Regions from separate parts of the Kitasatospora sp. NPDC001119 genome, predicted to be linked through region 1. Evidence: riboswitches for the same ligand, from Rfam matches in the RefSeq annotation. Region 1 holds a riboswitch; the other holds the start of a gene.
What was found. Region 1 has a riboswitch for cobalamin ahead of ACWDD9_RS18765 (ribonucleoside-diphosphate reductase subunit alpha). Riboswitches for the same ligand answer to the same signal wherever they lie in the genome.
Positions count from the first base shown of each region.

Region 2: another riboswitch for cobalamin. It lies ahead of metE (5-methyltetrahydropteroyltriglutamate--homocysteine S-methyltransferase); the one in region 1 lies ahead of ACWDD9_RS18765 (ribonucleoside-diphosphate reductase subunit alpha).

Region 1 covers NZ_JBSFKI010000014.1:5,521-10,717, forward strand. Annotated here, with positions in the region: gene ACWDD9_RS18755 (glycoside hydrolase family 26 protein) at 1-258, shown strand, start outside; gene ACWDD9_RS18760 (glycosyltransferase family 39 protein) at 258-1,949, shown strand; cobalamin riboswitch at 1,999-2,155, shown strand; gene ACWDD9_RS18765 (ribonucleoside-diphosphate reductase subunit alpha) at 2,349-4,760, shown strand; gene ACWDD9_RS18770 (ribonucleotide-diphosphate reductase subunit beta) at 4,781-5,197, shown strand, end outside.
Region 2 covers NZ_JBSFKI010000032.1:327-5,523, forward strand. Annotated here, with positions in the region: partial or broken gene metE (5-methyltetrahydropteroyltriglutamate--homocysteine S-methyltransferase) at 1-1,798, opposite strand, end outside; cobalamin riboswitch at 1,980-2,183, opposite strand; gene ACWDD9_RS32185 (hypothetical protein) at 2,283-2,600, opposite strand; gene ACWDD9_RS32190 (ECF transporter S component) at 2,619-3,503, opposite strand; gene ACWDD9_RS32195 (ABC transporter ATP-binding protein) at 3,500-5,143, opposite strand; gene ACWDD9_RS32200 (CbiQ family ECF transporter T component) at 5,140-5,197, opposite strand, start outside.

The sequences.
Region 1 (5,197 bases):
ACCATGGCCGAGATCCGCGGCTTCTCCCAGAAGCCCTTCTTCATCAGCGAGACCGCCTCCGAGCAGGGCAAGCGCCAGCACGCGGACATCGACCAGCTGTTCTCCGGGCTGGAGGCGCACGACGACATCGTCGGCTTCGTCTGGTTCAACATCGTCAAGCGGGCGGACTGGCGGGTCGAGGCCGTGCCGGACACCCTCGCCGCGTTCAAGCAGCGCGTGTCCGACCCCCGTTACGGCTTCGACATCCGGAACCCCTGATGAGCACTGAGTCCGAGTTCTCCCCCGTCCCGCACGGCCGCTCCGCCCACGACCCGGCCGCCGAGCCGGACCCGGACGGGCCCGGCGCCGTGGCGGTGGACAGCCCCGACGGTCCGCGCCCCGCCGTGGCGGTCGACAACCCCGACGGCGTCGAGCTGGCCCCGTACACCATCCCGCGGGTCCCCGCGATCGGCTGGGACCCGGGCACCAGCCCCCGGCGCCGCTGGATCGCCCGCGGGCTGCTGGGCGCCGTCCTCACCGTCCAGGCCGCCCTCTCGCTGCGCCTGCTGGCCGCCGCGCACCCCGACGAGGCCGCCGCCATGGTCGCCGGCCGCCAGCAGCTGGCCCACCTGCTGCACGGCACCCCGGTCACCACCGACCTGGTCGACCGGGTGCACGGCTCGCCCTGGCTCTACCCGCCGCTGGCCGGCGCCGCCGCCGACGCCAACGGCATCTGGGGCACCCGGCTGCTCAGCCTCGGCTTCGCGCTGCTCACCACGGTCCTGCTGTACTCGCTGACCCGGCGGCTGTTCAACGAGCGGGTCGCCATCTGCGCCATCGCCGGGTACGCCGTCCTCCAGTCCACCGTGGTGGTCGGCTTCTACGCCGCGCCCGAGTCCCTCGCCGTCCTGCTGGTCGCCCTCGCGGCCTGGACCACGGTGTTCACGGCAGGCCGCCATCCGGCCCTGGCCCTGCTCGCCGCCCCGCCCACGGCGCTGGCCTGCGCCACGGCCTACTCCGCGGCCTTCGCCGTCCCCGCCCTGGTGGCCCTCGCCTTCGCCTGCGCCCGGCCGTACCACCGGGTGGGCCCGGCCGCCCTGCGCTCACTGCTGACGGCCCTCGGCACCCTCGTCCTGCTGCTCCCGTACGGCACCCTCGGCAAGGTCGCCGGGTGGTCGCCCTCGCGCGGCAACGCCCCCGGCTCGGCCGGCTCGGTCCTGCTCGGCACGCTCCAGTGGGCCGGCCTGTTCACCGTCCTCGCGGTGGCCGGCACCATCGCCTACGCGCGCCGCGAACAGATGCCCGAGCACGACGCGCCGGAGAAGGAGCCCCTCCCCACCACCCGGGGCCGGCGCGCCCTGCTCGGGGCCGTCCTGACCGCCACCGCCCTGCTGGTCCCCGCCGCCCACCTGTGGACCGGCACCTCCGGCGCGCTGTTCCGCCATCTCGGCTACGGCATGCTGCTGGCCGCCCCGCTCGCCGGGGTCGGCCTGACCCGGCTGGTCGGCGCCCACTTCCGCCACCCCCAGCTCGGCATCCTGGTCTGGGTCGCCCTGCTCGCCCTCGGCCTGGAGCAGTCCGCGCTGCGCTACCAGAACGGGCCCGACTCCGGCCGCCTGCTGGCCGTCCTGCGGGTCCACACGGAGCCCCAGGGCCGCTACCTCACCGAGGTCGACGGACTCGCCGAGTACTACCTCGGCGGCGTCTCCAAGCCCGAGCAGTGGGTCTCCGCGCGCGCCGGCACGGACTACCGCGACGGGGCCGGCGTCGAGCACCACGGCGACGACGGCAGCGTCGCCGCGATCCGGGACGGCTGGTTCACCATGGTCGTCCTCGACAGCACCGCGCCGAGGGCCACCGACCGGGCCCTGGGCGAGGCCCTGGGCGCCGCCGGACACTACCGGCTGGTCGCCCAATTCACCTCGCCGACCGGCGATTCGAGCACGTACAAGGTCTATCTGAAGCACTGACCGGCCGCCCGGCCCACGCACATCCGCGACACGACAGGCACAACATATGGTGCCGCCGCAGTCCGGCGGCACAACATGTATGCTCGCTTCTGCTGTCGATGCAGGGGAACCCGGTGCGAATCCGGGACTGCCCCGCAGCGGTGAGCGGGCGGCTCCAGCAGCCGCACCCCGCGAGTCCGAGTACCTGCCGACGGCGTGCGCCACGGCCCTCCCGCAGAGGCCGCGCCGGCACCAGCAGTACCCCTCCGGGCCTCGCGGGCGGGCCGGGGAGTCACCTCGCGCGACGCTTTTTTGCGTTCGCGCCGTGCTCCCCTGCCCAGATCGGCCCGGTGGCCCCCCGAGCACCGCCGCCGATCGCCGCCAGGAGAGAGCGCCTTGACCACCGCTGCCTCAGCCACCCTGCCCGCCCAGGGCTCCGGTACCGCCTTCACCGACCCGACGGTCTCCGACCCCGGGGGCGCGCTGCTGCGGCTGCTCACCGACCGCAGCACCGACCTCACCGAGGTCGACCCCGGCCATGTCGCCGCCGCCGCGCTGCGCGGCCGCCACGCCGGCTCGGACTTCGCCGAGCTGCGCGGGCTGGCCGTGGACGCCGCCGCGTCGATGATCGCCGAGGACCCCCAGTACTCGAAGCTGGCCGCCCGCCTGCTCGCGCTGGAGATCGTCGACGAGGCGAACAGCCAGGGCTCGGTGTCCTTCTCCGCCTCGATCGCCGTCGGCCACACCGAGGGCCTGATCGGCGACACCACCGCGGACTTCGTCGCCAAGCACGCCGCCGCCCTGGACGCGCTGATCGACACCGCCGGCGACGACCGCTTCGAGTACTTCGGCCTGCGCACCGTGCAGTCCCGCTACCTGCTGCGCCACCCGATCACCCGCAAGGTGATCGAGACCCCGCAGCACTTCCTGCTCCGCGTCGCCTGCGGCCTGGCGGTCGGCGACAGCGAGCAGTCGGTGCGCGAGGTGGCCGAGCTGTACGGCCTGATGAGCCGCCTGGAGTACCTGACCTCCTCGCCGACGCTGTTCAACTCCGGCACCCGGCACCCGCAGATGTCGAGCTGCTACCTGCTCGACTCGCCGCTGGACAACCTGGACTCGATCTACAACCGCTACGCGCAGATCGCCCGCCTGTCCAAGCACGCCGGCGGCATCGGCCTGTCCTACTCGCGCATCCGCTCGCGCGGCAGCCTGATCCGCGGCACCAACGGCAAGTCCAACGGCATCGTGCCGTTCCTGCGCACCCTCGACTCCTCGGTCGCCGCCGTCAACCAGGGCGGCCGCCGCAAGGGCGCGGCCTGCGTCTACCTGGAGACCTGGCACGCCGACATCGAGGAGTTCCTGGAGCTCCGCGACAACACCGGCGAAGAGGCCCGCCGCACCCACAACCTCAACCTGGCGCACTGGATCCCGGACGAGTTCATGCGCCGGGTCAACGCCAACCAGGACTGGTCGCTGTTCTCCCCGGCCGACGTGCCGGAGCTGGTCGACCTGTGGGGCGCCGACTTCGACGAGGCCTACCGCAAGGCCGAGCTGGCCGGCAAGGCCGTCCGCACCATCCCGGCGCAGACCCTGTACGCCCGCATGATGCGCACCCTGGCGCAGACCGGCAACGGCTGGATGACCTTCAAGGACGCCTCCAACCGCGCCGCCAACCAGACCGCCCTGCCGGGCCGCACCGTGCACTCCTCCAACCTGTGCACGGAGATCCTGGAGGTCACGGACGACTCCGAGACCGCCGTCTGCAACCTCGGCTCGGTCAACCTCGGCGCCCACGTGGCCCCCGGTGCCACGGTCGACGACCTGCTCGGCGCCATGGACTGGGAGCGCCTCGACGCCACCGTCCGCACGGCCGTGACGTTCCTCGACCGCGTGGTGGACATCAACTTCTACCCGACCACCGAGGCCGGCACCTCCAACTCCCGCTGGCGGCCGGTCGGCCTCGGCGTGATGGGCCTCCAGGACGTCTTCTTCAAGCTGCGGATCGACTTCGACTCCGCCGAGGCCGCCCGCCTGTCCACGCTGATCGCCGAGCGCATCATGCTCACCGCGTACGAGCGCTCCGCCGACCTGGCCGAGCAGCTCGGCCGCCACGAGGCGTACGGCGAGACCCGCGCCGCCCGCGGCGAGCTGCACATCGACCACTTCCCGACGGCCGCCCCGCAGTGGGCCGACCGCTGGACGGCGCTGCGCGCCCGGATCGCCGAGACCGGCCTGCGCAACTCGCTGCTGCTGGCCATCGCGCCGACCGCGACCATCGCGTCCATCGCCGGCGTGTACGAGTGCATCGAGCCGCAGGTGTCCAACCTGTTCAAGCGCGAGACGCTGTCCGGCGAGTTCCTCCAGGTCAACCCGTACCTGGTGCGCGAGCTCAAGGAGCTCGGCGTCTGGGACCAGCAGACCCGCGACGCCCTGCGCGACGCCAACGGCTCCGTCCAGGACCTGAACTGGCTGCCCGCCGGGGTCCGTTCGCTGTACCGGACGGCCTGGGAGCTGCCGCAGCGCGCGCTGATCGACCTGGCCGCGGCCCGTATGCCGTACCTGGACCAGAGCCAGTCCCTGAACCTGTTCATGGCGGCGCCGACCATCGGCAAGCTCAGCTCGATGTACGCCTACGCGTGGAAGGTGGGTCTGAAGACCACCTACTACCTGCGTTCGCGCCCGGCCACCCGCATCGCCCAGGCCGCGTCCGGCACCGCCCGTGCCGCCGCGCCGGCGCCGGTGCCCGTGAACACCCCCTCCCTCACCCCGGAGCAGGAAGCCGCCATCGCCTGCTCCCTGGAGAACCCCGAGTCCTGCGAGGCCTGCCAGTGACCACCCCCGAAGACCGCAAGATGCTGCTCGACCCCGGCTTCGAGCTGACCCTGCGCCCGATGCGCTACCCGTCGTTCTACGACCGGTACCGGGACGCGATCAAGAACACCTGGACCGTCGAGGAGGTGGACCTGCACTCCGACGTCGCCGACCTGGCGAAGCTCAGCGAGGGCGAGCGCCACCTCATCGGCCGGCTGGTCGCGTTCTTCGCGACGGGCGACTCGATCGTCTCCAACAACGTGGTGCTGAGCCTCTACAAGCACATCAACTCGCCCGAGGCGCGCCTGTACCTCTCGCGGCAGCTGTTCGAAGAGGCCGTGCACGTCCAGTTCTACCTGACGCTGCTGGACACCTACCTGCCCGACCCGGAGGACCGCAACGCGGCCTTCGCCGCGGTGGAGAACATCCCCTCCATCCGCCAGAAGGCGCAGTTCTGC
Region 2 (5,197 bases), on a different contig from region 1:
CCTCGTCGCGCAGGGCGAGGGCGACCTGGCGGGCGGTGTCGGCGAGCGGCTGGTCGTCGCGGACGAAGGACCAGGCGAGCATGGTGACCGGGCCGGTGAGCATGCCCTTCACGGGGCGGTCGGTCAGGCCCTGCGCGTAGCGGAACCAGTCGACGGTCATCGGGTGCGGCCGGGAGATGTCCCCGGCGAGGACCGGCGGGCGCACGTACCGGGTGCCGTAGGACTGCACCCAGCCGTGCCGGGTGGCCAGGTAGCCGGTGAGCTGCTCGGCGAAGTACTGGACCATGTCGTTGCGCTCGGGCTCGCCGTGCACCAGGACGTCCAGTCCGGCCTTCTCCTGGTACGCGATGACCTCGCGGACCTCGGCCTCCATCCGCTCCCGGTACGTGGCGCCGTCGATCCGACCGGCCGTCAGGTCGGCCCGGGCGACGCGCAGTTCGGTGGTCTGCGGGAAGGAGCCGATGGTGGTGGTCGGCAGCAGCGGCAGGCCGAGCCGGGCGCGCTGGGCCTCGGCCCGCTGCGGGTAGGCCTGGGCGCGGCGGGCGTCCGCGTCGGTGACGGCGGCGATCCGGGCGCGCACCGCCGGGTCGCGGGTGATCGGCGAGCCCGCGCGGGAGGCCAGGTCGGCCCGGTTGGCCGCGAGGTCGGCGGCGATCGCGCCGGTGCCCTCGCGCAGGCCGCGGGCGAGCAGCGCCGCCTCGGTGGCCTTCTGCTTGGCGAAGGCCAGCCAGCGGGCGATCTGCGGGTCGATGTCGCGTTCGAGGGTGGCGTCGATCGGCACGTGCAGCAGGGAGCAGGACGGCGCGACGTCGACGGTGTCGGCGAGGCCCAGCAGGGTCGCCAGGGTCGTGAGGGACTTCTCCAGGTCGTTGATCCAGATGTTGCGCCCGTCGATCACCCCCGCCACCAGTCGCTTGCCGGGCAGGCCGCCGGCGGCGGCGAGGTCCTCCAGGTTGGCGGCGGCCGGCCCGGTGAAGTCCAGTGCCAGGCCCTCGATCGGGGCCTTCGCCAGGACCGGCAGGGCGTCGCCGAGCCGGTCGAAGTAGCTGGCGACCAGCAGCTTGGGCCGGTCGGTGAGGGCGCCCAGCTCGCGGTAGGCGCGGGCGGCGGCGTTGAGCTCGGCCGGGGTGCGGTCCTGGACCAGCGCGGGCTCGTCCAGCTGCACCCAGTCGGCGCCGGCGGCGCGCAACCCGGCCAGCAGCTCCGCGTAGACGGGCAGCAGCCGGTCCAGCAGGGTGATCGGCTGGAAGTCGGCGGCCACCCCGGGCGCCGGCTTGGCGAGCAGCAGGTAGGTGACCGGCCCGACCAGCACCGGCCGGGCCGCGTGGCCGAGCAGCAGCGCCTCGCGCAGCTCGCCCACCGCCTTGGCCGGGTTCGCCGTGAACACCGTGTCCGGCCCCAACTCCGGCACCAGGTAATGGTAGTTGGTGTCGAACCACTTGGTCATCTCCAGCGGGGCGACGTCCTGGTTGCCGCGCGCCATGGCGAAGTACCCGTCCAGCGGGTCGGCTTCGACGGCGGCCCGGTGCCGGGGCGGGATCGCGCCGACGGCGACGGTGGTGTCCAGCACGTGGTCGTAGAGCGAGAAGTCACCGGTCGGGACCTCTTCGACGCCGGAGTCGGCGAGCTGCTGCCAGTTCCCCCGGCGCAGGTCGGCGGCGGTCGCCAGCAACACCTCGGCGGTGACCGAGCCCTTCCAGTAGCCCTCGATGGCCTTCTTGAGCTCCCGGCCCCGGCCCTGGCGGGGGTAGCCGTACGCGGTGGCGACGCTCGCCGCGGCTGCGGACTTCGTGGTCAAGGGACTCTCCTTCGCGAGTCTGTTCTCCTCAGGTACCCGGAGACGGCACGAGGGCGCGAAGGGATGACGTACCCGGCGGCGGCCGTCACGGGAACGTACGGGCCTGGTCCGCCTGGTATGGTCGCCGACCCGCCCACGAGGTCACCGGATAGCCGCGCGCGGGTCGTCCGCGGGCGGGCAGTGGCAGGTCTTCGGACTCGCGGGCGCGTCCGTCCCGTGAAGGGCGGACACCTACTGGCCGTCGCTTCCCAGACCCGTCCCGGGTCCAGTGCGTATGACGGCGGTCGTTCCCACTCACCGCTGCGGGGCAGTCCCGGACTGGCCAGTCGAAAGGCGTCACCGGGTTCCCTCTTGCGACGCCCTGCCTGGCGGACAGGGCGAACCAGCTGCACCGTCAGCTTAGGGGCAAAACACCGGGCCCGGCGCGGGAATCTCGGAACCCGTCCGGATGGTGGGACGCCACCACGGCTCGCGGGGCCGGTGGTCAGGTCCGCGTCGGGGTGTCCGGCGTGCCGGGCAGGGCGGCGCGGATGTCCGCGAGCAGTCCGGTCAGGCCGCGTCCCGGCCCCAGCCGGGCGTCCAGTCGCGCGCGCTGGTCGGCGGGGATGCCCGCCAGTAGCCGTTCGGCTTCGCCCAGCAGCCGCCGTCCCCGCTGGAGGTCTGACCTCATCCTGGCGACCTGCGCCTGCGCCCCGCCCAGCTGGCGGCGGGCGGATTCCAGTGCGGCGTGCTGTTCCGGGGTCAGGACGACGACGACGACCCCGTCCAGCGTCATCGTCCGGTGCTTCGCGGGCTTGGGCACGATGGTCGGCCTTTCGGTTCAGGGGTGCGCCGGGCCGGTGGGCCGCGCGGCGGTCGGCGGCCCCGCCGTGGTGTCCGGGCCGGGCGTGGCGTCCTGGCCGGATGGGGCGTGCGGGCCGGGCGGGGCCTCGAAGCGCACCGTGGGCTCGAAGTTGGCGCGGCGGGCCGCGCGGCGGAAGACGGTGAGGACGGCCGGCCCGACGACGAGCACGGCGGTGAAGGTGGTGACGGCGCGGCCGGTGTCCCAGCCGAGCGAGGTGGCCAGGTCGAACAGCAGGTAGCGGTGCCACTGCTCGGTGAAGGGCAGGCCCGGCAGGTAGGCGATCGAGCTGTTCGGGTCGGTGGAGAACGGCCAGAAGGAGAGGTTCAGCAGGAAGCCGAAGAGGTAGCCGGAGAACGCCCCGTACCCGGCCAGCAGCGGCACCTCCCAGCGCCGCCCGGCCCCCGGCAGCAGTCCGGCGAGCATGCCGACGAAGGCGCAGCCGAACATCTGGTACGGCATCCAGGGGCCGACGCCGCCGGTGAGCAGCGCGGAGGCGAACAGCGAGGTGCAGCCGAGGGTGAAGCCGAAGCCGGGGCCGAAGACCCGGCCGGCCAGCACCAGGATGAAGAAGACCGTCTCCACTCCGGCGGTCCCGGCGCCGAGCGGGCGGAGTCCGGCGTTGACGGCGGACAGGACGCCGAGCATGGCGAGGGCCTTGGCGTCGATGCCGCCCGCGGAGATCTCCGCGACGACGACGGCGAGCACCAGGACCAGCAGGGCGCCGAAGATCAGCGGCGGGGCGTAGTTGGAGCCGAACCGCCCGGGCGCGACGACGAACGGCCAGGTGAAGGCCACCAGCCCGATGAAGGCGGCCAGGGCGACGACGACGCGGGCCCGGCCGGGGATCCGGACGGCGGTCACCGGGCGGCCTCCACCGCTTCCACGGCCGCCGCGACCTGACGTGCCGTCAGGTAGCCGAGCGGGGCGAGGATCTTGGCGGTCTGCGGGGCGAAGGTGGGCGAGGCGACGATGACCTCGGCGGTGGGCCCGTCGGCGACGATCTCGCCCTCGGCCATCACCACGACGCGGTCGGCGGCGGAGGCGACGAACTCGACGTCGTGGGTGGAGACGACGACCGTACGGCCTTCGGCGGCGAGGGCGTCCACGATGCCGGTGAGCGCCTCCTTCGCCTGGTAGTCGAGCCCCCGGGTGGGTTCGTCCAGCAGCACGACCCTTGGTGCGGCGGCGAGTTGGATCGCCAGGACGAGGGCCAGCTTCTGCCCCTCGGAGAGGTCCCGGGGGTGGGTGCCGTCCGGGATCCCGGGAGCCAGGCGGTCGAGGACCTGCCGTGCGGTCGGCCCGCCGACGCCGTCGGCTTCGAGGTCGCTCTGGGCGAGTTCCTGGGCGACCGTCTCCAGGTACAGCAGGTCGGTGGGGGTCTGCGGGACGAGCCCGACCAGCTGCCGGGCCCGGGCCGCGGGCAGCCGCTTGGGGTCCGCGGCCGGGCCGCCCCCGGCGCCGGTGACCTTCACGCTACCGCCCTGGCGGGGCCCGGAGCCCTGGAGCGCCCACAGGAGCGAGGACTTGCCGGAGCCGTTGCGGCCCATCAGCGCCGTGACCTCGCCCGCCCGCAGCTCCAGCCGGACGTCCCGGACGGCGGCCACCGGCCCGTACCGGACGACGACCCCCGTCGCCTCCAGCACCGGTTCCCCCGCCACCGCTGCCCGGCGCGGCGGGGGAACCGGCAGGTCCGTGAGCCGCTCCCGCAGCGGCGCGGCGGCCCGGCGGGCGTCCCGGACGGACAGCGGCAGCGGCCGCCAGCCGGCCAGTCGGCCGAGGTCGACGACGGGCGGCGCGATCGCGGTGTCCCGGAAGACCTCGGCCGGGGGGCCGTGCACGACCGTCCCGTCGCCGGGCAGGTAGGCGACCCGGTCGGCGTACTGGACGACCCGCTCCAGGCGGTGCTCGGCCAACAGGACGGTCACGCCGAGGTCGTGGACCAGCCGGGTGATCGCGGCCAGCACCTCCTCGGCGGCGGTCGGGTCGAGCGCGGAGGTCGGCTCGTCCAGCACCAGGACGCGCGGATGCGCGGTGAGCACCGAGCCGATGGCGACGCGCTGCTGCTGGCCGCCGGAGAGCTCGTACAGGGCCCGGTGGCGCAGGTCGGCCAGGCCGAGCAGGTCCAGGGTCTCCTCGACGCGCTTGCGCATGGTCTCCGACGGGATCGCCAACTGCTCCATGACGTACGCCAGTTCCTCCTCCACCGTGTCGGTGGTGAAGCCGGCCAGCGGGTCCTGCCCGACCACGCCGACCACGTCGGCGAGTTCGCGCGGCGGGTGGTGGGCGGTGTCGCGGCCGTCCACGGTGACCCGACCGCGCAGGGTGCCGCCGGTGAAGTGCGGCACCAGGCCGTTGACGGCGCCGAGCAGGGTCGACTTGCCGACACCGGTGCGGCCGACCACCAGGCAGAGCTCGCCCTCCGGGATGTGCAGGTCGACGTCGCGCAGGACGGGCGTGCTCTCGCCGTCGTACACCACGCCGACCCGGTCGAATCGGATCACGTGCTCACCTCGGAGGTCGTGCGGTCGGTGCGGTCGGTGGGGGCGGCGTCGGGA